One region of the Enterococcus massiliensis genome, then DNA from elsewhere that is predicted to be linked to it. Evidence: predicted binding sites of a transcription regulator. Region 1 holds the regulator's gene; each other region holds the start of a gene.
What was found. The regulator CtsR, encoded in region 1, represses protease genes until heat stress. The targets are predictions, from matches to a motif close to TTGGTCAAAAAAGGTCAAANA.
Positions count from the first base shown of each region.

Region 2: a site for CtsR is predicted at 3,544-3,564, ahead of clpB (ATP-dependent chaperone ClpB). Genes of this name have one in related genera too.
Region 3: a site for CtsR is predicted at 1,437-1,457, ahead of clpP (ATP-dependent Clp endopeptidase proteolytic subunit ClpP). Genes of this name have one in related genera too.
Region 4: a site for CtsR is predicted at 3,187-3,207, ahead of BN1875_RS01225 (ATP-dependent Clp protease ATP-binding subunit). Genes of this name have one in related genera too.

Region 1 covers NZ_CVRN01000004.1:175-7,666, reverse strand. Annotated here, with positions in the region: gene gor (glutathione-disulfide reductase) at 1-1,209, opposite strand, end outside; gene BN1875_RS01815 (peptidase U32 family protein) at 1,267-2,505, opposite strand; gene BN1875_RS01810 (peptidase U32 family protein) at 2,520-3,443, opposite strand; gene BN1875_RS01805 (ATP-dependent Clp protease ATP-binding subunit) at 3,605-6,085, opposite strand; gene BN1875_RS01800 (CtsR family transcriptional regulator) at 6,092-6,559, opposite strand; tRNA gene BN1875_RS01795 (tRNA-Arg) at 6,691-6,764, opposite strand; tRNA gene BN1875_RS01790 (tRNA-Pro) at 6,829-6,902, opposite strand; tRNA gene BN1875_RS01785 (tRNA-Arg) at 6,938-7,011, opposite strand; tRNA gene BN1875_RS01780 (tRNA-Leu) at 7,023-7,108, opposite strand; tRNA gene BN1875_RS01775 (tRNA-Gly) at 7,126-7,197, opposite strand; tRNA gene BN1875_RS01770 (tRNA-Thr) at 7,207-7,279, opposite strand; tRNA gene BN1875_RS01765 (tRNA-Leu) at 7,284-7,365, opposite strand; tRNA gene BN1875_RS01760 (tRNA-Lys) at 7,377-7,449, opposite strand; tRNA gene BN1875_RS01755 (tRNA-Val) at 7,453-7,492, opposite strand, start outside.
Region 2 covers NZ_CVRN01000007.1:1,046,645-1,054,136, reverse strand. Annotated here, with positions in the region: gene BN1875_RS12310 (ABC transporter permease/substrate-binding protein) at 1-739, opposite strand, end outside; gene clpB (ATP-dependent chaperone ClpB) at 884-3,484, opposite strand; gene BN1875_RS12300 (lysylphosphatidylglycerol synthase transmembrane domain-containing protein) at 3,614-4,660, opposite strand; gene BN1875_RS12295 (DUF1294 domain-containing protein) at 4,667-4,939, opposite strand; gene pepT (peptidase T) at 5,097-6,326, opposite strand; gene BN1875_RS12285 (Nif3-like dinuclear metal center hexameric protein) at 6,338-7,456, opposite strand; gene BN1875_RS12280 (tRNA (adenine(22)-N(1))-methyltransferase) at 7,453-7,492, opposite strand, start outside.
Region 3 covers NZ_CVRN01000007.1:560,461-567,952, reverse strand. Annotated here, with positions in the region: gene BN1875_RS09985 (glycerophosphodiester phosphodiesterase family protein) at 1-482, opposite strand, end outside; gene BN1875_RS09980 (hypothetical protein) at 629-1,138, opposite strand; gene clpP (ATP-dependent Clp endopeptidase proteolytic subunit ClpP) at 1,579-2,172, shown strand; gene BN1875_RS09970 (NADP-dependent oxidoreductase) at 2,290-3,240, opposite strand; gene BN1875_RS09965 (ABC transporter ATP-binding protein) at 3,408-5,174, opposite strand; gene BN1875_RS09960 (ABC transporter ATP-binding protein) at 5,171-6,904, opposite strand; gene BN1875_RS09955 (DNA-directed RNA polymerase subunit epsilon) at 7,260-7,472, shown strand; gene rnjA (ribonuclease J1) at 7,474-7,492, shown strand, end outside.
Region 4 covers NZ_CVRN01000003.1:144,668-152,159, forward strand. Annotated here, with positions in the region: gene BN1875_RS01200 (LTA glycolipid anchor biosynthesis glycosyltransferase, IagA/BgsA family) at 1-237, opposite strand, end outside; gene ptsP (phosphoenolpyruvate--protein phosphotransferase) at 722-2,449, opposite strand; gene BN1875_RS01215 (phosphocarrier protein HPr) at 2,449-2,715, opposite strand; gene BN1875_RS01220 (hypothetical protein) at 2,881-3,072, opposite strand; gene BN1875_RS01225 (ATP-dependent Clp protease ATP-binding subunit) at 3,317-5,554, shown strand; gene BN1875_RS01230 (IS1182 family transposase) at 5,529-7,238, opposite strand.

The DNA of each region.
Region 1 (7,492 bases):
ATGCAGCCCAATGATTTTTTCTTCTTTTCCTAAACAAACCAGTTTCAGTTCGCATTTTTGCCGGTAGTCATTTAGTGCAAAATACATCGGTGTAAAACGAGAACGATATACCTTGATTTGTTCTTCCCCATATTCGGCGATCGCTTTTGCCTCTGAAAGTCCGATTGTAGCAATCGGCGGATGGGTAAAGATCACCGTAGGAATCAGATTATAATCCAAATAAAGATCCTTGCCATTGAATAAACGTTCCGATAAGCGGCGTCCGGCAGCGATGGCAACTGGTGTCAAATCAATTTTGCCAATAACATCTCCAACAGCATAGACTCCTTCAGCCGTCGTATTTTGGTAGCGATCCACCTGAACAAAACCACGTTCATCTACTTGCACCGTTGTATTTTCCAAACCAATCTGCTGGGTATTCGGCAAACGTCCCCCGGCAAATAAGACATAATCTGCTGTCAGCGAAGAGCCGTTTTCAAAATGGACGGTATACTCATTCCCCAGTTTTTCAATCCGAGAGGCGACGTATTGAGGATACACTTCAATCCCGGCTTCTTTATACATCTCCACCAAATTATCACTCAGCATGTCATCAAAGGCCCGCAATGGTCGTTCATTTCGATAGGCCCAAGCGACCTCTACGCCGAATTGTCGCACCATGCCGGCAAATTCCACGGCAATGTACCCAGCCCCTAACACGATCATTCTTTTTGGTTTTTCCGTCAATTGAAAAAAATCGTTGGAGCTTTTGACATACTCACCACCAGGAATTCTCAATTCTCCAGGATGTCCGCCAGTTGCGATCAAAATATGGGGAGCGGTGAATTGTTCTTCTCCAACTGCAATCGTATGATTATCGATAAACTTGCCGTATCCCCGAATCACCTCTACCTGATTGCTGTCCAGTCCTCTTTGGTAGGCTTTGTGCAGGAAGGCAATATATTTTTCCCGCCGAGCCACTAATTCAGCAAAATCAAAGTTGGTGATTGTTGCATCAATACCATAGCTTCCAGCATCTCGTTGAATCATCTCGATCATTTCACTGGCTTGCCACATCACTTTTTTGGGAACACACCCTACATTGACACAGGTTCCTCCCAACTGATTACCTTCAATCAATAAAACTTTTTTGCCATACATCCCGGCACGATTAGCCGAAGCGATCCCGCCGCTGCCGCCGCCAACAACGATATAATCATAGTGCTTCATCTGTTTTTCCTCCATTTAATGAAAGAGGGCACCACTCCGGGTCACCCTCTTTTGGTTCTATTTTCGTTTTCGAATCATATCCCCAGGCGTCACCGGTTGAACCACCGGCATCGTTACCACCATCATTGGATTGGGTGCACGATCAATCATTTCTCCTTCTTCGTTCCACATTTCAGTAATGGTTTGGTCAAAATGTTGGAACCCAGGACCGTAAAATTCAATCTCATCGGCGACTGAAAAATGATTACGTTGGCGAATCGTTGCCAGCTTGGTTGCTTCATCATAAGCCAGTACTTCACCGATAAATTTATATTGCGGAATTTTCCGCCGTGCCCCGAATAATTGTTCATTTTCGGTAGGTGTCCCATAATAAAACCCGGTGGCTAATTCTCGTTGTGCCACTTTCCACAATTCATCGATCCATTCTTGCTTGCAGACATAATTTTCCGGATCTTCCATATAGCTATCCACAGCTGCTTTGTACACATTCGCTACGGTTGAAACATAGTGGATGGACTTCATGCGCCCTTCGATTTTAAAACTATCCACCCCATTTTGAATTAAATCGGGAATATGTTCAATCATGGACATATCAACTGCACTCATGGAAAATTCTTCATTAACAGCACCTTTATCCGTTAGACTTTGGTGTTGTTCCGTTCCAAATGGTAAATCGAATAAATCATATTTCCAGCGGCAGGATTGTGAACAGCCCCCACGATTGGCGTCACGCATCGACATGTGATTCGATAACGTACAACGGCCGGAATAAGAAATGCACATTGCCCCATGAATAAACGCTTCAATCTCGATATCCGTATTCTCCCGGATCGCAGCAACTTCTGCCATCGACACTTCCCGCGCTAATACCACCCGTTCCAAACCTTCTTCTTTCCAAAATTCCAATGTTTCAAAATTTGTAGCTGAAGCTTGGGTGGATAAATGAATCGGTAGTCCCGGAGCTTCTGTGGCACAAATTTCAATCAATGCCGGATCAGAAACGATTACTGCTGAAATGCCGACGTCCCGTAATTCTCGGAAAAAATCTCCGGCGCCTTCTTGATTGCCTTCATGAGTGACCATGTTTGCTGCTACATAGACCTTTGCCTGATGAGCTTTGGCAAATGCCACGCCTTCTGCCATTTCCTCGTAGCTGAAATTCCCTGCCCGACTGCGCAATCCGTAAGCATTTCCGCCAATATAAACGGCATCGGCTCCGTAACGGATCGCTGTTTTTAATTTTTCTAACGTTCCTGCCGGTGCTAATACCTCAGGACGCTTTAATGGTTGTTTCATGTGTATCCACCTTCTTATTTAATCTCATCTGGATCAATATAGTAAAAACCGGTATCCAAGCCCCGCAGCTGCGGATGCTGCTGAATCACCTGCTGATTCAGTTTTTCTGCCAGTTCCAAGGACCATGTCCCAGCATCAATCGCTTGCCGAGCTTGTTGGAAAGCCTTCGCAATCGCCACAAAAGCTTCACCGGGACAAAAAAGACCATCCAATTTCCAAGTAGAAAAATTCTCGGTAGCCAATTCTCCCAATTCCTTCATCAAATCCACATCATTCGTGGCGAACACGTGGGTCCCGTGGCTATCTTCATAAATAGAATAATGCGTTTCTGGCTTCTTAGGTTCAGATAAAAACAACCCTCGACTACGATCCGTTTCTTCTGTTTGCTGAGTATAGTTATAATAATTTTGCAGTAACGGTCGTTTGGATTGATGGATACAGGTTGGACCATACACCAAAACCTCCGCCGGAATCTGCAACTCTTTACCCATAATCTGCATTTCACCAAAAGGAACTTCCCGTGCCAATACCGCACCGATTGCTCCCTTTTTTCCCCAGAAATTGATTTGACGGGCACTGGTTACCAGTGTTTCTCCGTCATAGATATAGGGAAGCTGCCATTCCGGATGTTTTTTTAGCACGTAAACAACCCCGGGATCTCCCACCAGAATCTGATCTGCTTGAATCTCTGCTAAAAAAGCCAAATATTCTGGAATCAGTGTCATTTTTTCCGGATGCATGATTCCATTGACAGCAACTGAGGCTTTTTTCCCCGCCTCATGGGCCAATTGAACCAACGTTTTTTGTTCTTCACGACTAAAAGAATGGGGCAGCCGCAACCCGAATTGTTCTTCTCCAAAAACAATCGTATCGACACCAACTGCCAACAACGCCTGCGCTTGCTCCAGGGAATCGACAGTTGCAATTAATTCACTCATCATGTACCTCCTTGCTTATTCCACAAAATACAAGTGGGACTATAGCTCAAATAATAGTATCACAGGATTTTCCACTTTCCAATAGACAAAGATAGGAAAGGAAGGTTTAACGATTTTTTTCAGCAAAAAAAGCCTACCATCGAAATGATAGACCTTTTTCATTAAACATTTTGTAGTTTTTTGACTGTTTTTGGTTCCTTGACTGTCAACGTGATTTTGCCTTTTTTTGCACCAATTGTCACATGATCCCCTAGATGGATGGCTCCTGACAATAACGCTTCACTCAAACGGTCTTCCACTTCTTTTTGTAATGCTCGTCGAATAGGTCGAGCACCATATTCTGGATCAAATCCCGCTTTGCCGATTACGTCAATGGCTGCCGGTGTGATTTTCAAATGGACTTCCTGCTCGTCCAATCGTTTGACCACTGCCTTGCTCATGATTTTCACGATTTCATGAATCTCTGTTTCTCCCAAAGAACGGAAAACCACCGTTTCATCGATCCGATTCAGAAATTCCGGACGAAATGCTTTTTTCAATTCTTCTAAGATCCGCTTTTGCATGGCACGATAATCTTTGCTGATATCTGTCACATTGAAGCCAACACTTTTTTCCTCACGAATTTGTGTAGCACCAATATTCGATGTCATGATCAAAATCGTATTACGGAAATCAACTTTTCGTCCTTTTGAATCCGTCAAATGTCCATCATCCAAAACCTGCAGCAAAATATTGAAGACATCCGGATGTGCCTTTTCCACTTCATCCAGTAAAATGACCGAATAAGGTTTCGAACGGATTTTTTCCGTCAGTTGTCCGCCTTCTTCATAGCCCACATAACCTGGAGGTGAACCAATCAATCGACTGGTGCTGTATTTTTCCATGTACTCGGACATATCCACTCGAATCAGCGCATCTTCGCTGCCAAACATCGCTTCAGCCAACGCTTTCGCCAATTCCGTTTTACCGACACCGGTTGGGCCTAAGAACATGAAGGAGCCGATTGGACGATCTGGGTCTTTCAACCCACTGCGGGCCCGACGAATTGCCCGCGCCACCGCCTTGACCGCTTCATCCTGACCAACTACCCGTTGATGCAGAATAGCTTCCAATTCCAACAAACGTTCGCTTTCTTTTTTCTCCATCTGTTGCAAAGGAACACCGGTCCATTGGGAAACTACTGTCGCAACATCCTCCGCCGTCACTCGATCTGCAAAACCGGAAGCACCTTTTGTTTCAGCAAAAGAAAGTTCAGCCAACCGTTGCCCGACTTTTTTCTCCCGTGTCCGTAAGCGAGCCGCCGTTTCAAAATCCTGCTTTTGAATAGCCGCTTCTTTGTCCCGCATCAATTTCGCGATTTCTTCCCGCAAATTTGCCAGTTCAGAAGGCTCGTCTGCCTTATCCAAACGCACTTTTGCCGAAGATTCATCCATCAAGTCAATCGCCTTATCCGGCAGCTGCCGTGAATTGATATACCGAACGGAAAGTTGAACTGCCGCATGCAACGCATCATCCGAAATTTCTACACCGTGATGCTTTTCATAGCGTGGACGCAGCCCCTTCAGAATTTCTTCCGCTTCTTCCGGTGTTGGTTCATCAACTTGAACCCGGGCAAAACGCCGTTCCAATGCCGAATCTTTTTCAATGTATTTTTGGTATTCATCCAAAGTAGTGGCACCAATCGTTTGCAATTCCCCTCGAGCTAATGCAGGTTTCAAAATATTAGAAGCATCGATAGCTCCTTCTGCTCCCCCCGCACCAATCAACGTATGCAATTCATCGATAAACAAAATAATCTGACCGTCTTGATAGATTTCGTCGATCACTTTTTTCATACGGTCTTCAAATTCTCCACGGTATTTTGTACCGGCGACCAACGCACCCATATCCAACATCATTAAACGCTTATCCTGCATATCCTCAGGAACTTCCCCTTTAATGATTCGTTGCGCTAAACCTTCCGCAATCGCTGTCTTACCAACTCCCGGCTCCCCAACAAGGACCGGATTGTTTTTTGTCCGCCGACTCAAAATTTGGATCAGTCGCTTCACTTCCTTAGCGCGGCCAACCACTGGATCCAATCGATTTTCCCGTGCCAATTTGGTTAAATCCCGTGCCAAATTATCCAACGTTGGTGTTCCTTGGCTTTGCGGTGCCTTGGTTTGCCGACGACGATTTCCCGCTTGCATCTTGACATCATTTAATCCTAATTTTTGTTTTAATAGCTGCCGCATTTTAGGCAAACTTAATCCAAGATTTGACATGATTCGAGATGCTAAAATCTCTTCATCCCGTAATAAGCCCAACAGCAAATGTTCCGTACCAATTTGGGGTGCTCCTAAGCGCTTCGCTTCATCCCCCGCATAAGCAAAAATTTGTTTTGCCCGTGGCGAATAAGGAAGATAAACCCCTTCCGGATAATTTTTGACAGTTCCATATCCGGTCAAATGTTCGATTTCTTCACGAATATCCGTTTCATCTGCATGTAGCTCCCGCAATGTTTTGCCTGCGATCCCATTTTGTTCCATGACCAATGCCAGCAACAAATGCTCTGAACCAACAGATTGATGTTTAAATGTTTTTGCTTCTTCTTGAGCAATAGTCAAAACCGCTTTTGCCCGTTCTGTAAATAATTCATCCATGGAAAATCACTTCCTATCTTCATAGCTTAATCGTTCCAAGACCGCATGCAATATCCCCGCACGAATCGCGGCTTCATCTGGAAAATCTGCCAGCGTACTCTTTGCCACCGCTGCTAAAAGCAAATTCCCCTCATTTCTCGTTAAAACTGCTTCTTCATAAAGCTTCTGAATAATTGCGAATGCGTCCTTTTCACTGAGTTTTTTTTCAAATAATTGATTGACCTGTTCCAAAAAATGATGTTTATCTGAAATCTTTACTTTTTCGATGCGGATATAACCGCCACCACCACGTTTACTTTCCACCGCGTATCCTCGTTGAATTGTAAAGCGGGTATTGATGACATAGTTGATCTGAGAGGGAACACAATTAAAAAGATCTGCCATTTCAGCTCTTCTGATCTCGATTATTTCACTATCTTCAAGTATTTTTTTCAAATACGCTTCAATCAAATCGGAAGTATTATGATGAGCCATGCTTCATTCCTCCCTTGACTAATACTGACCTTAATTATACCCAATTTTAGCCAATAATCAAAGAAACAGGTGCTCAAGATAAACAAAACTTAGATAAATAAAAAAACGAAACCATTATGATTTCGTTCTAACGCGCCCAAGAGGAGTCGAACCCCTAACCTTTTGATCCGTAGTCAAACACTCTATCCAGTTGAGCTATGGGCGCATAATATTTAATTAATCAATCTTATCCTTAGTATACCGTAAAGTAAAAAATAAATAAAGCAAAATCGGGAAGACAGGATTCGAACCTGCGACCCCTTGGTCCCAAACCAAGTGCTCTACCAAGCTGAGCTACTTCCCGATAATAAAATTAGTCTTAATGCAGTAAAAAGACTACGCGCCCAAGAGGAGTCGAACCCCTAACCTTTTGATCCGTAGTCAAACACTCTATCCAGTTGAGCTATGGGCGCAATGTATGCAATGCCGAGGACCGGAATCGAACCGGTACGGTGATCACTCACCGCAGGATTTTAAGTCCTGTGCGTCTGCCAGTTCCGCCACCCCGGCGTGTATTGTGGCACGAAAGCGGAAAACGGGGTTCGAACCCGCGACCCCCACCTTGGCAAGGTGGTGCTCTACCACTGAGCTATTTCCGCAGCTCTCGATGCCGGCTAAAGGATTTGAACCCTCGACCCTCTGATTACAAATCAGATGCTCTACCAACTGAGCTAAGCCGGCTTAATGCGGGTGAAGGGACTTGAACCCCCACGCCGTTAGGCGCTAGATCCTAAATCTAGTGCGTCTGCCAATTCCGCCACACCCGCATATTCGAAAATGAGCCGTACAGGGCTCGAACCTGTGACCCTCTGATTAAAAGTCAGATGCTCTACCAACTGAGCTAACGGCTCATATGGAGGTTAACGGGATCGAACCGCTGACCCTCTGCTTGTA
Region 2 (7,492 bases), on a different contig from region 1:
CCGGCTCCGAGCCTAATTTTCCAGCGATTGTGACCATGGTTCCTTGAAAAGCTCCTGTTTGGTAAATAGAAACACCACCAATCAAAAAAATCAATCCAGCTAAAGTCAGTAACGTATAGCGAGGTTTTAAATTTTGCAGCAAACGAATCAAACTGCTAAACAAAATTGCCAATAATGCAGAGCTGATAGCTCCGATCAATGTGAGCATCGGTGTATTCCGATCGATACCTAATAAAATAAAGGTTCCTAGTCCACCAGCACCGATCAGCGCTGCTAAAGTGGCGGTACCAATAATCAAAACCAATGCTGTCCGAATTCCGGAAATAATTACCGGCAGCGCGATGGGAAGCTCCACTTTGATTAAGCGGCGCATCCGAGACATACCAAATGCCACCGCTGCCTCTTCAATGGAAGGATCAATTTCTGATAAACCAATATACGTATTTTGAAAAATCGGCAACAACGCATAAATCACCAATGCAATCAATGCTGGCGCAGTGCCGATACCGACAAAAGGAATCAATAGTCCCAACAGTGCCAATGAAGGAATTGTTTGTAAAACGCTGGTGATTTGCAGCATAACCTCTGCCGCTTTTTTATAATTTGCCAACCAAATCGCCAAAGGAACAGCAATAATAATTGCAATCAAAAGTGCAATAATCGAAATAGAAAGATGTTGGAAAGTTGCTGAAAGTAGTTCGTCTTTTCGATCAAGAAGCATATCTATAAAAATTTTCATTTCATTTCCTTTCTTTACCCCATTTATTTCAGTATAAAGTAAAGAAGTTTTTCCGCCAAACCATTCGCTTATCGAGAGATTCAGAATTTTTATTTGGACAAAAAAAGACAAGAATCAATTATCTGATCCTTGCCATTTTTTTGGTTATTCCTGTTCGCTATTTTGAAAAACCAATTGATCATTTAACAAACTAATCGTAACTTTTGACTTTGGTAATACTCGTCCAGAAACGATTTCTTTTGCTAACGGTGTTTCTAACTCTCTCGTGATAAAGCGTTTCAATGGGCGTGCACCATAGGCCGGTTCATAAGAATTTTCTGCGATCCAGCTTTTTGATTCATCGGTAATCTCCAATTGGATATCTTGATCTTCCAATCGGTGGGACAATTGGGCGATGATTTTTTCCACAATTCCTTTTACATCGTCCAAACTTAATGGTGTAAATAAAATTGTATCATCAATCCGGTTCAGAAATTCTGGCTTGAAGTGTCCTCGCAATAGACCCATCACTGAATCAGCAACATTTTCAGGAATCTTTCCTTCTTCTGTTACGCCATCTAGCAATAATTGTGAACCAATATTACTGGTCATAATCAACACAGTATTTTTAAAATCAACCACACGACCTTTAGAATCCGTCAAACGGCCATCATCTAATACTTGTAGTAACAGATTGAAAACATCTGGATGGGCTTTTTCGATTTCATCCAGCAAGACGATCGTGTAAGGATTGCGACGAACCGCTTCTGTTAGCTGTCCGCCTTCTTCATAGCCGATATAGCCTGGAGGCGCACCAACTAGACGAGAGACAGCATGTTTTTCCATGTATTCACTCATATCGATTCGAACCATATGTTCTTCTGAGTCAAACAGATTTTCTGCCAATGCTTTGGCTAATTCCGTTTTCCCGACACCAGTTGGTCCTAAGAACAAGAAAGAACCAAGGGGACGATTAGGATCCTGCAGGCCTGCACGTGACCGGATGACTGCATCTGACACGGCATCCACTGCTTCATCTTGCCCAATGACCCGTTGATGGAGGGTTTCGTTTAATTTTAATAGTTTTTCCCGTTCTCCTTCAACTAATTTCGTCACCGGAATACCTGTCAAACGGCCAACAACTGCCGCAATTTCATTTTCAGTCACAGATTCTTGAACCATTCGAACGCCTTCTGCTTTGCCTTTTTCTTCCAGCTCATGTAATTCCTTTTCTAATTGAGGAATCGTTCCATGTCGTAAAACAGCTGCTCGTTCTAAATCATAATTATTTTCTGCATCTTCTAACTCATGCTTTGCTTTATCAATTTCTTCTCGTTTATTAGAAATTGTGTTAACTTCTTCCTTTTCCGTTTCCCACTGCATTTTCATGGCATTTGCTTCTTCTCGAAGTTCCGCCAATTCTTGCCGTAAAATTGTTAAGCGTTTCTTAGAAGCATCATCGGATTCTTTTTTCAATGCAGCCTCTTCAATCTCCAACTGCATCAACCGACGTGTCACTTGATCTAATTCAGTAGGCATGGAGTTCATTTCCACGCGGATACTGGCACTAGCCTCATCCACTAAATCAATTGCCTTATCCGGCAAGAAACGATCTGTGATGTAACGATTAGACAAAGTTGCAGCTGCAACTAATGCGTTGTCGTGAATATTCACCCCATGATGGATTTCAAAGCGTTCTTTTAGTCCCCGTAAAATCGAAATCGTATCTTCAACAGTCGGTTCTTTCACGAGTACTTTTTGGAAACGTCGTTCAAGTGCTTTGTCCTTTTCCATGTATTGACGGTATTCATCCAATGTGGTCGCACCAATCGTATGCAATTCGCCACGAGCCAGCATGGGTTTCAATAAATTACCGGCATCCATACTGCCTTCTGTTTTTCCAGCACCAACGATGTTATGAATTTCATCGATAAACAGAATAATATGTCCTTCTGATTTTTTGACTTCTTTTAAAACTGCTTTTAAACGTTCTTCAAACTCCCCGCGGAATTTCGCTCCAGCAATTAGGGCTCCCATATCCAGGGAAAAAATCGTTTTATCCTTTAAATTTTCCGGGACATCTTTTCTTACGATTCGTTGTGCCAACCCTTCCACAATTGCGGTTTTTCCGACACCTGGCTCACCAATCAACACTGGATTATTTTTGGTTTTTCTGGATAAAATTCGTATGACGTCCCGAATTTCTTCATCTCGACCGATAATCGGATCCATCTTGCCATTTTTTACTTGTTGAACTAAGTCAACCCCATATTTTTCCAAGGCTTTGTATTGTTCTTCCTGATTTTGTGAAGTCACTCGGTCTCCACCTCGCATTTCTTCAATATTTCTACGTAATTCTTTTTCATTGATTCCATGATTAAGTAAATATTTTGTCAAAGGATGATTTTTTAAGCGCATCAAAGACAACAATACAATCTCTGTAGACAAGTAATCATCTTGAAAAGTTTCCCGCAAACGATCTGCTTCCGAAAGCAGATTGAAAAGGTTCTGACTCATGCTTTGTCCGTACTGCACGTTGCCGCCTTCAATTGTTGCCGCCTGATCCAATAATTCATCGACCTTGGCCTCAAAATCGTCAACCTCTACTCCAGCATCCGTATAAAAATTACGACCAAAATGATTTGGCTGTAAGAAAATTTTCCATAAATGAGCAATATCAATGTCTTGATGGTGACGAGTAATGGCAATTTGTTGTGCTTCTGCAATCGCTTCTTGCAGTGTGCTTGTCATTTTTTCTATATTCATAAAATTTCCTCCCATCTTTTGTATGAGCAACTTTCTCTCACAAAATAAATTATACACCTTTGGTCAAATATGGTCAAAATAATTGCTGTCTATGAACAAAAAAATTCCTTGGTTGAAAAACCAAAGAATTCACTCGCTTTCTGTACTATTCTCTTTTTTTATTTCTTTGATTTCCGTGCGGATCACTTTTCTTTTTTCTGCCAAAATATACACAAAACCAATCAAAAACGGCCAGATATAGGAGGCAAAGCGATAGAGCAGCATGGAAGAGACTGCATCAACCGTACCGACAAGCGGACGAAACAATAGCAGATAAACAAATTCGAAAGAACCGATACCTGCTGGTGAAGGAATGACTCCTGCTAAAATCACAGTAAAACTGATCAATGCAAAACTCAATAAAAAGTCTAATTCTGGATGACCATTAACTAACACAACATAAGGAATCAAATACCATGCAATCAGCTTTATCAGATTCCATAAATAGATTCGCAACATTGCCGTCCGATCCTTCAACACCCGATACATCGTTTCCCGCAAAGAATAGATCTGAACATTGCATTTATCCACGATTCCTCGTAATTTTTCTGATTTGAACAATCGGTGACTGATTTGAACAAATAGAACTTGAAGTCGCACACTTACTGACAAAATAATCAGAAAAGCAATAATGACAAAGGTTAAAATCATGCCGGCAAGAATAAAGGGAATCATTTTGGGCGCATGAGCATAAAAAAGTGAAAATTGAATAATCAGCCCCACAAGCGCATAGGTCAAAACAGCCGCTTTGTACATAATCATATGCAGTGCTGTGACTCCAATTCCTTGAGAAATATGAAGGTCTTTTTTTCGATAAAAATTAACCTCAGAAATCAAAGTTCCTGCGCCAAAGGTTATGAAACGATAAAAAGCAGAATAACTTGCGGTCCAAAGTCCATCTATCCCACGAAATCGCGGCTGGAAGACCGTCGCAATCTCTTTAATTGAATATCCTTCAAGCACTTGATACAGTGTTCCTAAAAAAAGTACGCCTAAAACAACGGCTAAACTGGTGTCTTTCAATTCGATAAAAATTTCAGTTAAAGAGCCCCGCAACAAATAATACATCACACCAAAGATGGCTACGAGTAAGGCAATATTGATAATCAACTTAATTTTTGAATTTGACTTCATGATCTACTCCTACAAAACGTATATTGCCAACGCGACATCCACCAAAATCCCAATAATAAAGCAAATGGTGAATTTTCGCTTTAAGGTTTTGTGATGAAAAATATGCTGCGCCAACAATCCGCCTAATCCGCCACCAACAACGCCCATAAATAACAAATTTGATTCCGGAATACGCCATTGTTGTTTTCTTGCTCGATGCTTATCGTAGCCCATTAGGAAAAAAACATAAAGATTGATCAAAATAAAATATAAGTAAAGTGGTGCCCGTAAAAATTCATTCATAGGTTCTTCGTTTCCTCCAATTCCTCATTACAGGATACCGTAAAATTTAAAGAGTTGCAAAGATTCTTTGAGTTAAAAAAGATGCTTTAAAAAAAAGAACCAAACGGCCCATTAAACTTTTTAGAAAGCCGGGCTCGTTTAGCTCTTTATTCATTCATTACTTTGCATTCAATTCAGCAATTTTCACGATGACATCTGTCGCTTTTTCCATCGATTGTAGACTGACAAATTCAAATCGTCCGTGCATATTTTCGCCACCAGCAAAAATATTTGGTGTTGGTGTACCCAATTGAGAAATTTTTGATCCATCGGTTCCACCACGAACAGGTTCAATGATTGGTTTAATTCCCAAATCAATCATGGCTTGTTTGGCGATTTCCACAATACTCATATCTTTTTCGATGATTTCCCGCATATTATAGTATTGATCATACATATGAATAGAAATTCGTTCTTGATCGAAAGCTTCATTCAGTTTCGTTTGAATTTCTAGTAATTTATTTTTCCGGGCTTCGAAGCTAGTACGATCGTGATCCCGAATAATATAGCTCATTTTTGCTTCTTCGGGTGTTCCTTCTAAAAACATCAGATGGTAAAAACCTTGGTATCCTTCCGTTTTTTCCGGTACCTCTTCTGCCGGCAGTAGATTTTGAAAATCAATAGCCAATTGCAGTGCATTGATCATCGTATTTTTTGCCGTTCCGGGATGAACATTTTTTCCTTGAATGGTGATTTCTGCTTGTGCAGCATTGAAGGTTTCAAATTGTAATTCACCAACTGGACCACCATCCATCGTATAGGCATAGTCTGCACCAAATTGCTCTACATCAAATTTATCTGCACCAACACCGATTTCTTCGTCTGGTCCAAAGGCAACTTTAATTGCCCCGTGCTTAATTTCAGGATTTTTAAGTAGAATTTCCATTGCGGTCATGATTTCTGCAATTCCAGATTTGTCATCAGAGCCCAATAAAGTCGTGCCGTCTGTCGTAATCAATGTTTCTCCACGATAGTTACGCAAATTAGGAAAATCTTGAACATTCAAAGTGAATTTTCCTTCTTCATCCAATTGGATCGTTGATTCACCATCGTAATTTTCAATGATTTGCGGATTCACATTTTTCGCATTAAAATCTGCTGTATCCATATGAGAAATGAAACCGATCGTTGGAACTTTTTTCTCTGTGTTGCTTGGCAAGGTTGCAATGACATAGCCATTTGCTTCATTGTAAACAACCTCTTGCAAACCTAGGTCTTCCAATTCTTTTTTCAACAATTGGGCAAAATCCACCTGTGTCTGTGTTGACGGTGTTTTACCGCTGGTTGCGTCAGAACGCGTTTCTGTTTTTACATATCGTAAAAAACGAGGTAATAAGTTTTCGTACATTTTTTTCTCTCCTATCGAAATTGGAAGGGATTCGTATTTGTCATCGATGGAATACATTCGATGGTCCATTGCTCCTCCGCTTTCCATTCATTCATTTTTTCTATAAATTTAGGAATACATACACGTTCAATATTATGCCCTGGATCAATGACCGTCAATCCCTTTGCTTGCATGTCGTGGGCAATATGATACGTAACATCACCAGTAATATACACATCGGCGTGTTTTTTCAGTGCATCTTCATAAAACTTTTCTCCACTGCCACCACAAATCGCAATTCGTTGAACCGTTTTATTTGGATCAGCGGTAATCAAGCGCAAGCCTTCTAATTCAAAAACATCTTTTACTCGTTCACACAATTCGTTGATCGTCAAAGGCTTCTCCAGCATCCCCATCCGACCGATTCCATAGGTCATTGGCAGATTGTTTAAAGGCAGGATATCAAAAGCCGGTTCCTCGTAAGGATGAACGGTATACATCGCCTGCAAAACAGCAGCTTCTTTTGTTTCAGGAAAAATAACTTCGATTCGTGTTTCCTGAACTTCCTCTTCCTGATTTGCCTGACCAATTGCCGGATGCGCCTCAGCAGTAGGAGTAAAACGTCCTGTACCAGTCATCGAATAACTGGTGTGATGATAATTGCCCTGTTTACCAGCGCCGGCATCACCAAGAGCTTGTCGCATTGCAGCCGCATTTTCTGTCGGCACATAGACCGCTAATTTCTTAAACGGAACTTGATGGGTCTGCTTCATAAAGCCCTCCACATCAATGGCTAACATTTCACAGAACCAATCATTCAAACCATCCCAAATGATATCCATATTGGTATGTGCTGCATAAACGGCAATATCATTTTTTACTAAATCAATATACATTTTTTGCTGAGGATCATCGGTGGTCAAGCGTTTCATTGGTCGAAAAATTGGTGGATGCTTGGCAATCAGCAGATCCACTTTTTTTTCGATGGCTTCTGCGACCACTTCTGGACGCACATCAAGGGTCATCATCACGCGTTGAACCGGTTTTTCCAAGGTTCCCAAATGCAAACCTACCGGATCTCTCGGTTCAGCCAGCCATAATGGGCAATACTCTTCAAATCGTTGGATAAAGGTCGTTCCCCAAACGCTCATTGCTCCAAAACCTCCTGAATCCATTGTAATTGCTGT
Region 3 (7,492 bases), on a different contig from region 1:
AGCTGTGTCTCCGGCTCCAAACGATGAATAATATCCAAGGAGTTGACATTGAAACTGCAATACCAATGCTCAAAGGGCCACTCTTGGCTTTGAATCAATTGAGAGGTTCTTTCTTCAATATCTGGATAATGGTAATTGTCTGTTTTTAATTCAATCGTTAAAACGCCACGATAATTGCGCATCAATAAAAGATCCAATACTTCTCTTAATGTAGGGACCTTCGTTGCTTGGTATTTCGCATTGAACCAACTTCCCGCATTCAATCGTTTGATTTCTTCCAATGTTTTTTCACGAATGAATCCTTTGCCGTTTGTGGTGCGGTCGACTTCTTCATCATGCATGACGATTAACTGACCGTCTTTTGATAAATGAACGTCCAATTCAATCACATCGGCGCCTACACGGACCGCCTCAGCAAATGCCGGCAATGTGTTTTCAGGTCGATTTCCGCTACTACCGCGGTGGGCAACGATTTGTGCCATGGTCCTCACTCCAATCCTTCTTATTGTATCATGGAACGAAAAGGAAGAAAGAGAAAAAAGCTCCTCTTTGTCTTCATTATTCGACAAAAAAAGTACAACGTCTTCTGTCACCTCAATAGGATTCAGATTATCGTTGTACAATTGGTTTACGAAAAATAGGTCAATGTTTCGCCAGAAATCGTCTTTAATTGATTTTTCCGTTCATTAATCAGTTCAGTCAAATCGTCCGTAAAATGCTCCAAAATGACCCGTCCACCTTTATAGGCGTACCCACCGATTTTCATGGTCTCATCCGGTGATAAAATCACCTTTCGTTGGGCGATTTTTTTGAAGAATTCTTCTAAAATATAATTTGGCAAATAAAAATTGTTTTGTGCAGCAAATGATTGCAAATAGGCAAAGTCATCAATCGTGATATAGCAATCATCAAAGCCGTCAAAACTGACGTATTCATCCATTAAAACAGCTCTTTTTTGAAGAATCTCGTTGATTTTTTTATTTAATTGGATTAGGGTCTCGATTTCTTTTACTTTGTGTTCCAACTGGCGGCGGCGTTGCTCTTTACGCTCATCATAGCGAATGCGCAAATTAAAGGCAATGGCGACGACTAACGCCCCCGTCAACACACCGATAAAACCAGAAACTGCAACTGCGATCATGAAGTCACTCCTCGTTCGTTTTAATGTAATAAATTTTCTTTTAGAAAATTTAGTTTTATTTTCACGCCGTATACCATCCCACTAGTTTTCTTGGAGATAGTGAGACTGGCATCCTCGTTTGTTTTAATGTATTAACTTTTCTTGGTAGGAAATTTTGTTTTATTCTCTCCCGCTATTTTCATACCTCTTGGACTCTTAATAAAAGTGGAACTGATATCTTCTTTTGAGAGGAGATGTACGCTATTTATTTTAGCATAAGATGCTTTCCATTTGATACCTAAAAGGCAAAGTTTTCTATTTGACCTTTATTGACCTTACGTGTATACTTTCTTTTAGATGTTGGAAATATTTTGTGGTACACTTAATTCGCAAAACATCTTATACACCCACTAACTAATTACAATTTTACCATGTATTTTAAAGGAGGAACCTGAATTATGAACTTAATTCCTACAGTTATCGAACAATCATCTCGCGGCGAAAGAGCCTACGATATTTACTCCCGCCTATTGAAGGACCGCATCATTATGTTGAGCGGACAAGTTACAGACGATTTAGCAAATTCAATCATTGCGCAACTTTTATTCTTGGATGCGCAGGATTCTGAAAAAGATATCTATTTGTATATCAACTCTCCCGGCGGCAGCGTGACTGCTGGTTTGGCGATTTTTGATACCATGAATTTTATCAAAGCCGATGTTCAAACCATCGTTTTAGGAATGGCAGCTTCCATGGGTTCATTCTTGTTGACGGCTGGCGCTAAAGGCAAACGTTTTGCCTTGCCAAATGCTGAAATCATGATCCACCAACCTCTTGGCGGTGCGCAAGGACAAGCAACTGAAATTGAAATTGCTGCTCGTCATATTTTACAAACCCGTGACCGCTTAAACCGTATCTTGGCTGAACGTACCGGTCAACCCCTGGACGTTATCGAACGAGATACCGATCGCGACAACTTCATGACAGCAGAACAAGCAAAAGAGTATGGTTTGATCGACGAAATCATGGAATCAAGCAATAACTTAGCTTAAATCTCAGAAGACGACCCATTTGTGGTCGTTTTTTTCTATTTCTCGCAAAAAAAAAAATCCTTCCAAACAAAAAAGACGGTTTCCTTTGAAAGAGACCATCTTTTTTTGTTTGGAAAACTACTTGAAACTTTCTTTGGCGAGAATAATTTTGCCAGCGGGCGGATGACCTTCCATTTTTTCATGGGCAAGAATCACACTCGCTAATTCAAAAGGCAGCACTTCTGCGATTTCGATTTCTAACTGTCCTTTTTCATAGGCAGCTAGCAAAGCGGTGAAGGCTTCTTGATCCGAATACTCTTTTGATGGACCAAAATGGAGATATTTGCCTTTTTTTACCCGCTGTTCCTCAGTAGGCAACGTGTTCAGCGCGACATATGTGCCGTTTTCCTTCATGATTCTTACTCCTGCCTCGATGCCACGACTGCCTTTTGTCGCATCAATAACGACATCTGCTTGGTTTTCAAAAATTGTCCCTGGATCTTCTTGATCGTAGGCAGCAAAACCATCAACCTGCCATTGACGCACATGGTCCTCATTATGTTTTGATGCACTAGTCAACACCCGATGCCCTTTTTGTTTCAATAATTGGACCAACAACGACCCGACACCGCCAGATGCCCCTTCTACCATAACGACATCCTCCGAATGCAGAGACAGCAAATGAAATAAGATGTTATAAGCGGTAATTCCAGTCGTCACCATGCCGGCAGCTTCCTGCCAAGACATTTCGTCCGGCAGTTTGGCAGCCTTATGAGCGGGTAAACTGATTTCTTCCCCGTAAGCACCACCGATTGGATGAAGAACGACGCGATCACCAACCCGCAAATTAGTTACATTTTCAGCTACCTCGGTCACGATTCCCCCGCCATCATTTCCCAACACGTAAGGAAATTTCAATGATCGAAAGTCTTGCATTTTCCCTTGACGAAGAGAGACATCGTAAGGATTAATGGCAAATGCTTTGATAGCTACGCGAATATGGTTGCCAGTCAATTCTTTAGGGGTTGCCTCAATTTCTTCAAATACCTCCCTAGCTGGTCCGTAATCCTTGATTGCAAATCGTTTCAATTGAATCACTCCTATTCTTATATCACTTCTTGTAAAAAGCCCCGTTTTGCTAAAAACGGTTACAGTTCCTCTTCTATAGTATAATCAAACCACGAGCAATCGCCTATTTTATTGTTTCAAAAAAAGAAAACGGCCCCTAAGAACCGTTTTCTAACATGTACTTATTTTTATTCTTCCAAAGATGCTTCTTCGGCAAACTGGCTTTGGTACAAGCGACTATAAAATCCGCCCTGTGCCAGCAAGCTTTCATGGGTCCCTTGTTCTAAAATCGCTCCTTGATTCATTACCAAAATCAGATCAGCGTCACGAATCGTTGACAAACGATGGGCAATCACAAAGCTGGTACGCCCTTTCATCACTCGATCCATCGCTTTTTGAATCAAAGCTTCCAAACGTGTGTCCACGGAGCTTGTTGCCTCATCCAAAATCAAGATTTTCGGATCAGAGATCACTGCTCGAGCAATCGTCAGTAGTTGTTTTTGCCCCAAGGAAACATTATCCCCTTCTGAGTTGATGGCCATTTCATATCCATCAGGCATTGTTCGAATAAAATGATCGACATTGGCGGTTTTTGCCGCATCAACGACTTCATAATCCGTCGCATCTAGTTTTCCAAAACGAATATTGTCCCCAATCGTTCCCTCATAAAGCCATGCGTCTTGTAGAACCATCCCAAAAATTGAGCGAACAGCACTGCGGCTCATTTTTTTCGTATCGACACCATCGATTTTAATGGCTCCCTCATTTACATCATAAAAACGCATCAATAAATTGATCAATGTGGTTTTCCCAGCACCGGTTGGTCCAACAATTGCCACTGTTTGCCCCGCTTTAACAGTAAAATTCAAATCCTTAATCAATGGTTTCCGTGGATCGTAACTAAAACCAACATGATCAAAAACAACTTCTCCCTGAATTTCTGCCGGCAGAGTTTGATCGACTTCGTTCATCGGTTCTTCCGGTTCATCAAGAATCTCAAACACTCGTTTTGCAGAAGCAGAAGCACTTTGTAGAATCGAAGACAATTGAGTGATATTACCCATTGGCTGACTCACTTGCCAAATGTATTGGATAAAAGCTTGCAGTTGTCCAACAACGATCACGCCGCCGATCACATAATAGCTTCCTAAAATCGCCATAGCAATATAGGTTGCATAAGCAGTTAATTGTACTAAAGGCATCATCAATCCCGAAATAAACGCCGCCCGAAAGCCGTAATGTTTCAAGGTATGGTTCACTTTTTTAAAGCCCGTCAGCGTCTGTTCCTCACGACCATAAACCTTCAGCACACTGAACCCAGTCATGTTTTCTTGAACGTAACCGTTCAAATCGCCTAATGAATTTTGCATTCCTTGGAAATATTTTTGAGAAATTTTCACGATTCCTCGGGAAATTAACAAGGAAGCTGGAATCATAATGATTGCGATCAACGCCATAATGGAATTGATATAAAACATCATACCAATCGACATGATGATTGCCAAAAAGGCATTGACGATCCCAATCAGTGCTTGTTGCATCGCACCGCTGACAGCATCCACGTCATTGGTTACCCGTGAAAGAATATTTCCTTGTTGGTTGCGGTCAAAATAAGATACCGGCAAACGATTGATTTTTTCATCAATATCCCGTCGCAAATCCCGCATCGCTTGTTGAACGACATTGGAGATTAAGACCCCCGCCAACAATTGGGTCACACAGTAACCGATACCGACTGCAGCAATCCAAATCAAACAGCGGATAATATAAGGAAAATTCAATTCTTCCCCCGCTGCAACATTTTTTGTAATCTCTGTTGTCGGCAAACCGGTAACGTAAGGGAGTGCTGTATTGAAAACTACAGTCAAAACCGTAAAAATCATTACTAAAATAAAGGTTGTTCGATAGGGCTTAATATAGTGGGCCAGTCGTTTCAAAGAAGAAAATGATTTCATCGTGCCAACTCCTCCTCTGACAATTGTGATGCGGCAATATCGTAATACACCGGACAAGTCGCCAATAATTCTTGATGGGTGCCCATACCGACAACATCCCCTTCATTTAAGACAATGATCTTATCTGCGTGCATGATTGTTCCCACCCGTTGAGCAACGATTAAAACGGTCGATTCTGTTGTTTCCTGTTTCAATCGTGCCCGTAATTTGGCATCAGTTTGATAATCCAATGCTGAAAAACTGTCATCAAATATATAAATCTCCGGCTGCCGGATAATTGCCCGAGCAATCGCCAATCGTTGTTTTTGTCCACCAGAAAAATTGGTGCCTCCTTCTGAAAGGTGTGCATCGAAACCATCAGGTGTTTGGGCAATAAACTCTGCGGCTTGAGCGATTTCTGCCGCACGTTCCATTTCTGCTTGAGTAGCATCTTCTTTTCCGTAACGCATATTTTCAGCAATCGTTCCGGTAAAGAGCAGTGCTTTTTGTGGAATATAGCCGATTTTTTGCCGTAATGCCGACAATCGAAACTGACGAACGTCCACACCGTCGACCAGTACTTCCCCCTCGCTCACATCATAAAAGCGGGGAATCAATTGGATTAAGGTCGATTTTCCACTACCGGTACTACCAATAAAGGCCACTGTTTCTCCCGGTTTTGCAGTAAAACTGACATTTCGAATCACAGGACTTTCTGCATGTCCCGGATAAGCAAAAGTCACGTTTTTAAATTCAAGGTAGCCTTTTTCTTTTGTTTCTGTCACTGCGTCTTCTTTTTCTACGATATCTGGTATTGCATCCAATGCTTCTTGAATCCGTCCCGCCGATACCGCCGCTCTAGGGTACATCATAAAGACAGAAGCAAACAGCATAAAGGAAAAGAGTGCATGAAAAATATACTCGATAAACGCAATTAAATCACCGACAAACAGCTCGCCATTGTTGATTTGGATACTTCCTTGCCAAATAATCAGAACCATGACTAAATTGAACAAAAAGAAAAACCCGGGCTGTGCTACTGCCATTAGTTTAAACAAACTTTTCGAACTGGAGGTATAGGCATCATTCACTTTGCCAAAACGTTTTTCTTCAAAGCGTTCGTTGACAAACGCACGAATGACCCGCAAGCCGGAAAGATTTTCTCGTAAAATACCGTTGATCTTATCCAAATTTTTCTGTTGCTTAGTGGAAAGCGGTTCGGAAATTCGAGCAATCGCAACGACTGCAATCAACAGCAAGGGCAAAGCCAGCAAGACATACATTCCCAATCTGGTACTGGTACGCATCACCATGTACAGGCTGACCACAAACATCATTGGTGTCATAAATCCTGTTCGCAAAATATTTTGCATAAAAAGCATGATTTGATAGGCATCATTGGTCACCCGGGTAATCAATGAGGATACACCGATTGCTTCATATTCATGGTGTGAATAATTTTGGATTCGTTCAAACAAATCATCCCGAATATCTGCAACGATATTGGTAGTGATTCGAGAGGTAAAATACCCCAATAAAATATTCATAATAATGCCGACGATTGTGATACCAATCATCAATAGACCCATTTTTTTAATATACTCCATGTCGTTGTTGCGGATCCCAACATCGATCATGCGCGCTAAAATCGTGGGTAATCCCAATTCGATCAAAATAAAGCCAAACACACAAATAAAATCAAAAAATAACAGCTTTTTATAGCGCATTGTGTAATGCCACATTAATTTCAAGCAAAGCCCTCCTTTTTTCGCATTACTTTTAATATAGCACAGGAGTTTTCGCAAGAGAACCACATCCCGCGATAAAAACCAAATTCCGGTAGATTTTCCTTTTCAATTGATCCACTTTCTATACTTCTTACTTCTTTTATGCTAAAATAATGATAATTAGGTATCTTTGTATACCAAACGAACGGTTGAATTTTTGTAAAAACATTCGGAAAGCAATGACGAGGCTTTCTCTTTTTGCTCACGACCTAGTCTGTAAAAAGTATTGAAAGAAAAACGAGGGGTCCCCCTTGCATTTTGTTGTGCCGCCGTTTAACTAAAAACAGTTCTGTAAAAAGCAGAAGAAGGAGAATTTTTTATGATCTATAAAGTATTTTACCAAGAAACAAAAACCCGTAACCCAAAACGGGAACAAACACAATCCCTTTATATCGATGCAGTCGATGAAGTTGCTGCTCGTCAACAAGTGGAAGAAAATACCCCATATAACATCGAGTACATTCAAGCTTTAGAAGGAAGTCATCTAGAGTACGAAAAAGAAAACACTGATTTCAAATTAACGGAGTTTTAAGATGAAAGTTTCTCTTAAAA
Region 4 (7,492 bases), on a different contig from region 1:
TTCGGTTGAATGGGCATGGTAAATAACTTTTTTACCTGCACGACGAGCTTTGCTTACCATATTATAACTATTGACACCGTATGTGTTGATGTGCAAAATATCATAATCTTCATCATGAGGGTCACAGGTATATTCCACCCCAACCTCACTTAATGCTCGCTTTTGGTGGGATAATGCTCGACCAATCCCTGATTTTTCAAGCATCTTTTCTCCTTCGAAATAAAGTAATACCTTCAAAGAGAATATCCTCCTTGTTCTTTTTCTGGTTGAAATTTTTTTCAAAATTTCTTCCGATTTTCACGCCGTATATCATTCCACTAGGATTCTTGAAATAAGTGGAACTGACATCCTTGTTCTTTTTCTGGTTGAAATTTTTTTCAAAATTTCTTCCGATTTTCACACCGTATATCATTCCACTAGGATTCTTGAAATAAGTGGAATTGACATCCTTGTTCTTTTTCCGATTGACATTTTTTTCAAAATTTCAACCAGTCGTCATGTCATACCAGCATTTCATTGAAATACTGAAAACGGTAAAAACAAGCTTTTCCATCTGGCGTTACAAACATTATAGCACAGCAAGGGCAAATGTATCTCCAACTATAGACCTAGATTTGCTGGAAAACACCTTACAAATTTGATAGATTGGGTGCCCTTTAAAAAAACAAAAAGAAGAGCAACTTTGCGAATTTACAAAGTGCTCTTCCTCTTTTTGAAAAATCTATTTTACGTATTGTTCAACTAAAGCAACAACTTCTTCAAGTGTGTCACATTCTTTCAACGCACGATCAGCAAGCTCTTGCATATCAGTAGTTGTCAAACGTTTCATCAAGCTACGAGTCTTCAAGACTGAAGTCGCACTCATTGAAAATTCATCTAAGCCCATTCCTACTAACAATGGTACCGCTGTTTGATCTCCTGCCATTTCGCCACACATTCCAGCCCATTTACCTTCTGCATGTGCTGCATCAATTACATTTTTGATTAAACGTAAAATTGAAGGATTATAAGGTTGGTATAGGTACGAAACGCGTTCGTTCATCCGGTCAGCCGCCATTGTGTATTGAATCAAATCATTGGTTCCAATACTGAAGAAATCAACTTCTTTTGCGAATTTATCTGCTAAAACAGCAGCCGCAGGAATTTCGATCATAATCCCAACTTGGATCGTATCCGAAACAGTTACACCTTCGCTAATCAATTTTTGACGTTCTTCATTGTAGATTTTTTTCGCAGCGCGGAACTCTTTCAATGTTGCCACCATTGGGAACATAATCCGTAAATTGCCGTGCGCAGAAGCACGCAACAACGCACGCATTTGTGTACGGAACATATCGTCTCCTAAGTCGGATAAACTGATACGCAACGCACGATAACCCAAGAATGGATTCATTTCATGAGGCAATTGCAGATAAGGAAGCTCCTTATCCCCACCGATATCCATCGTACGAACAACAACAGGTTTGTCTCCCATGCCTTCCAATACAGCTTTATACGCTTTGTATTGGTCGTCTTCAGTAGGAAAATCAGCAGAATCCATGTATAAGAATTCTGTACGATACAAACCGATTGCTTCTGCGCCGTTATTACGTACGCCTTCTAAATCTTTTGGCGTACCAATATTAGCAGCTAATTCAAAATGTTTGCCATCAGCAGTGATTGTTTTTGAATTTTTTAGTTTTTCCCATTCTGCTTTTTGAGCAGCATAGTCTTCACCAATTTTAATAAATTCTGCTTTTTGATCTTCAGTAGGGTCAATGATAACGTCCCCTTCGATCCCATTCACAGCTAAAATATCGCCAGCTTTGACTTTGGCAGTAATTTCTTTTGTTCCCACGATTGCAGGAATTTCTAAAGAACGAGCCATAATCGCAGAGTGCGAAGTACGTCCGCCGATATCCGTTACGAATGCTTTAACAAAGTTACGGTCTAATTGTGCCGTATCACTTGGAGTCAAGTCATGCGCCACGACAACAACTTGTTCGTTGATCATTGAAGGATTTGGTAGAGAAACTCCTAACAAATTCGCCAAGATCCGTTTTGCAACGTCACGAATATCTGCTGCGCGTTCTTGCATGTAAGCATTGTCATCCATCGCTTCGAACATACCGATATACATGTCGGTAACATCTTTCAATGCTGATTCAGCATTGACTTTGTTATCTTTCACGTTTTGCTTGATTTGACCAACCATTTCTGGATCACTAAGAACCATCAAATGGGCATCAAATACTTGCGCTTCTTCTTCACCGAGACTTTGCGCTGCTTTTTCCCGAATTTGAGTCAATTCATCGGTAGACTTTGCCAAAGCGTCGTCTAATCGTTTTTCCTCAGCGTCAGTATCTTCTACTGAAACTTTATTGAAGGATAAATCCGGTTGAACTAGCAGGTAAGCTTTTGCAACGGCAACTCCGTCACTTGCGGCGATCCCTTTTAGCATTTCAACCATTATTCAGATAATCCTTCTTTCTTCATTGTGTCAACGATTGCTGCCATTGCGTCAGCTTCGTCAGCACCTTCAGCAGTGATGGTAACGTCTGATCCTTGGCCAACGCCTAAAGACATAACGCCCATGATTGATTTTAGGTTCACTGATTTGCCTTTGTATTCAAGGTTGATATCAGAGTTGAATTTGCTAGCTGTTTGAACTAATAAGGTAGCTGGACGTGCGTGGATTCCAGTTTCTGCTACTACATGAAAGTCTTTCTTTTCCATAATTGATTGATCTCCTTTATTAAACAAAGTTTTTTGTTAGGGTTTTTTCTGCTTTCTACAACGTAAAAAAGACATCTAAAAAATTCCCTTTCAATTGTAAAGATTACCATTTTTTTGCCAATCTTACAACCGTTTTCTACCAATTTACATTGTTTATTCATTGGTCTAGCCTTGATTTTTCTGATAACGGTAAATAATCCTGCCATTTAAGCCGGCTTCCCCGACAAAAGCGGTACGGTCTTCGCATTTTAACCATGCTTCTCGAAAAATTAAAAATTCTGCTTGCTCAACGATAATTTCTGAAAGGTCGCCGCTGCGAAGCTGCTGCAACTGGCCTTCATATGGATTTTCAACCATTGACGCACCTCCTCACCTGTCACTATTTATATAGTATACTTGTTTTTCATTTTTCGACAATTGTCAAAGAGCAAATAGTTGCATCTTAAGCAAAACTTGGTATAATAAAAACCAAAGGTCAAAGATGGTCAGTGAAAGTATTTCCATTTTTTGATCTTCTATTGAGTTTATCTTTTTACGAAACGCAGGATTCGCGTTAAAATTAATTCGTAGTAAAAACGGTATGAAAGGTCGTGACTATTCTATGCTTTGTCAAAATTGCGGCAAAAATGAAGCAACGATCCATTTATACGCAAATGTAAATGGTCAGAGAAAACAGCTTGATTATTGTCAAAGCTGTTATCAAAAATTAAAAAATCAAAAAGGAAGCCAACAAAATATGATGCAACAAGATCCATTCGGGTTTGGCAGTCTTGATGATTTGTTCCGACAAATGTCTCGGCAAATGCAACAAAACGGTGCTCCCGAACAAACACCCCCCACTCAATTCGGCGGTGGCAATAACTTTAACGGTGGACAACCTCCACAAGGAAATCGGCAAGCCAATGGACTGCTGGGAGAATATGGAATCAACATTACAGAACAAGCTCGTCAAGGAGACATTGATCCAGTCGTTGGACGGGATGAAGAAATTCAACGAGTGATTGAGATCCTTAACCGCAGAACCAAAAACAATCCCGTTTTGATTGGTGAACCCGGTGTCGGTAAAACGGCAGTTGTTGAAGGTTTCGCTCAAAAGATTGTCAATGGTGATGTCCCACAAAAATTAATGGACAAAGAAGTGATTCGTTTAGATGTCGCCTCCCTTGTTCAAGGAACAGGTATCCGTGGGCAATTTGAAGAACGGGTTCAAAAATTGATTGAAGAAGTCAAACAGGCAAAAAATGTTATCCTATTTATTGATGAAGTACACGAAATCGTTGGTGCTGGTTCTGCCGGCGACGGAAATATGGATGCAGGAAATATTTTAAAACCTGCTTTAGCTCGTGGCGAATTGCAAATGGTAGGTGCTACAACGTTAAACGAATATCGAATTATTGAAAAAGATGCAGCCCTAGAACGTCGGCTTCAACCCGTTCGTGTGGAGGAACCTTCTGTAGAAGAAACCATCACAATCTTAAAAGGATTGCAACCTCGTTATGAAGACTATCACCATGTTAAATATACGGATGAAGCAATCGAAGCTGCTGCTGTTTTATCTAATCGGTATGTTCAAGATCGTTTCTTGCCGGATAAGGCCATTGACTTGTTGGATGAAACCGGCTCGAAAAAGAATTTGACGATTCAAATGATCGATCCAAAAGTTATCGAAAAGAAATTAGCCGATGCCCAAACCCAAAAACAACAAGCCTCACAAGAAGAAGATTTTGAAAAAGCCGCGTATTATCGCGACCAAATCAACAAACTTCAAAAAATGAAAGAAAAACAAATCAGTGACGAAGAAATACCAGTCATCACCGAAAAAGACATGGAACAAATCGTAGAAGCTCGAACGGGTATTCCAGTCGGTGAGCTGAAAGAAAAAGAACAAACACAATTGAAAAATTTGGCTACTGACCTAAAAGCTCATGTCATTGGACAAGAAGACGCGATCGATCGTGTGGCAAAAGCCATTCGTCGAAATCGTGTAGGACTTGGGAAACAAACTCGACCAATCGGTTCCTTCTTATTTGTCGGACCGACTGGCGTCGGAAAAACAGAATTGGCCAAACAATTGGCATATGAATTATTCGGCTCAGAAGAATCCATGATTCGTTTCGATATGTCTGAATATATGGAAAAACACAGTGTTTCTAAATTGATTGGTTCTCCTCCTGGCTATGTTGGTTATGAAGAAGCTGGACAATTGACCGAAAAAGTTCGTCGTAATCCTTACAGTTTGATTTTATTAGATGAAATCGAAAAAGCTCACCCAGATGTATTGCATATGTTCCTGCAAATTTTGGATGACGGTCGTTTGACGGATGCACAAGGTCGCACTGTCAGCTTTAAAGATACCTTGATTATTATGACAAGTAATGCCGGTACCGGAAAAGTGGAAGCCAATGTTGGCTTCGGAGCAGCCCGTGAAGGAATTACTCGATCCGTTTTAGGACAATTAAATAATTACTTCACACCAGAATTCTTGAACCGTTTCGATGGCATCGTGGAATTCAAGACACTTTCAAAAGAAGACTTGTTGACGATTGTCAATTTGATGCTTAACGATGTAAACAAAATGTTGAGTGCTCAAGGAATCCATATTGATGTACCAAAAACTGTTCAAGAAAAATTAGTTGACTTAGGTTACAATCCAGCAATGGGTGCCCGCCCTCTTCGCCGAACGATTCAAGAACAAATCGAAGATGGTGTAGCGGAATACTATTTGGATCATCCAAAAATCAAAAACTTAAAAGCAAAATTGACCAAGGATGGCAAAATCGAAGTAGTTGCTAAAAACGCTCCTAAAGAAAAAACTACGGAACCAGAAACAAAAGAATAAGTAAAAAGAGCTTGGGACATAAGTTCCAAGAATCATAAAATAGACGACCGAAAATCGTAAAAAGAATTTTCGGTCGTCTGTTTTTTAGATTATTGGAAGAAGCTTCCTTGGTTGCGGGCATGTTCAACCTATACTTCCTTAAATTGATCGCCATTAGTGCAAACCCAATCTCATTGTGTGTCTGCTGTTTTCCTCGAACAGAGAACCGAGTAAAACCTAAACAAGCCTTCAAATGTCCGAAAGCTGGTTCAACGTCAATTTTTCGTTGACGATAGATTTTACCGGTTTCTTCTTCTGAAAGTAGCTGTTGAATCGTTGCTTTAAAGTATTCCCAGTTCATGTTCTTTTGAATCTCACGATTCTTGTCACCCTTTGCTTTTGTACACTGGCTTCGAAGAGGACAATTCGAACAATCTTCACATTCATACCGTTTTAAATATCGTTTAAATCCATATTTATCTGTACGAATAGAATAATTGCGAAACCTCATTTTCCGTCCATTAGGGCAAAGAAATGTATCATCTAATTCTTGATACGACCAGTTTGCGGGAAGAAACGGGTTTTGTTTAAATTTTTTCTTTTGTTCTTTATGATACATGGCATAGGTAATGAGCGGTATCCGTTCATGGTCTTCTAAAATAGCTTGATAGTTTTCTTCTCCTCCATAACCAGCATCCGCGACAATATAGGTTGGTAGCTCAAAGAAACGCTCTTTTAAAGTAGTTAAAAAGGGGCGCAGTGTTCGTGTATCCGTTGGATTTGAGAAAAGATCATAGCCTAAAATATACTGACTGTTTGTGGCAATTTGAAGGTTGTAGCCAGCTTTCAGCTGACCATTTTTCATAGGATCATCTTTCATGCGCATAAACGTTGCGTCTAGGTCGGTTCTAGAGTAGCTATTTCGTTTTCCTAGAATCTGTCTATGTCTTTGATAGGCAAGTTTTCTTTCTTTGAAGTCACGAAATAGTTTTCTGATTTTTTTCGGGATTTTCCGTTTCGAACGTAACGATTTTCGAGTCGTTCCATCTTCTTCTTGTGTGATTTTTTCTGTAAATTTATCCACAACATGAGTGAGGTGTTCTTCAATCTGACTTAATTCAGTTGGAGATAATTCATTTGTGGACTCGCGTTCAATTTCAGGAATAATCGTATTTTTTACCAATTCATCATAAAGAAAAGCTGATTTTTCAGTAAGCTTTTTATCAAAGTTATCAATCGATTTTCTCCAAACAAAGGTGTATTTATTGGCATTTGCTTCAATCTTTGTCCCATCGATAAAAATGGCTTCTTCATCGATCAATTGTTCCTTGACCAATTGGCTACGGAACTGAACGAAGCACTCCCGAAGGAGTGTGTTCACCAAAGGATTCACACGGAACCGATTAATTGTTCGATAACTAGGTTGATAACTTTGCGTAAGCCACATCATGCGAATACTGTCTTTCGTCAATACTTCAATCTTTCGACCAGAAAACACGGATTGTGTGTAGGCACATAAAATCATCTTCATCATCATTTTTGGATGATAGGAAGAAGGTCCCATTTGATGATGAAAGGGAATGAAACGCTGTTCGGGAATACTTTCAATTAACTCATCAATAGCGAACGCAATATCATTTTTTTCTAACTGAAAACTAAAATCTAGAGGAAGAACGACTTGATTTGTGGTATAATTTTTAAACATAAGAACACCTCGCTTTTTTATTTGTTTAGTCACTTTTATTTTAGCAAAGGTGTTCTTATTTTAATACAAAAAAATAATCCAGATGCCAATCAATTTGACTGGTATCTGGATTTTTCATTAGGACTTATGTCCCAAGCTCTTTTTTTACTTAAAATCACTAGTGTTGCAAAGAAATACTAACTTGTAAAATCCTTGATTTAAAGCTATTCACGCACAAAAAAATCCTTTATACTACTCTTGGATGACTTATCCAA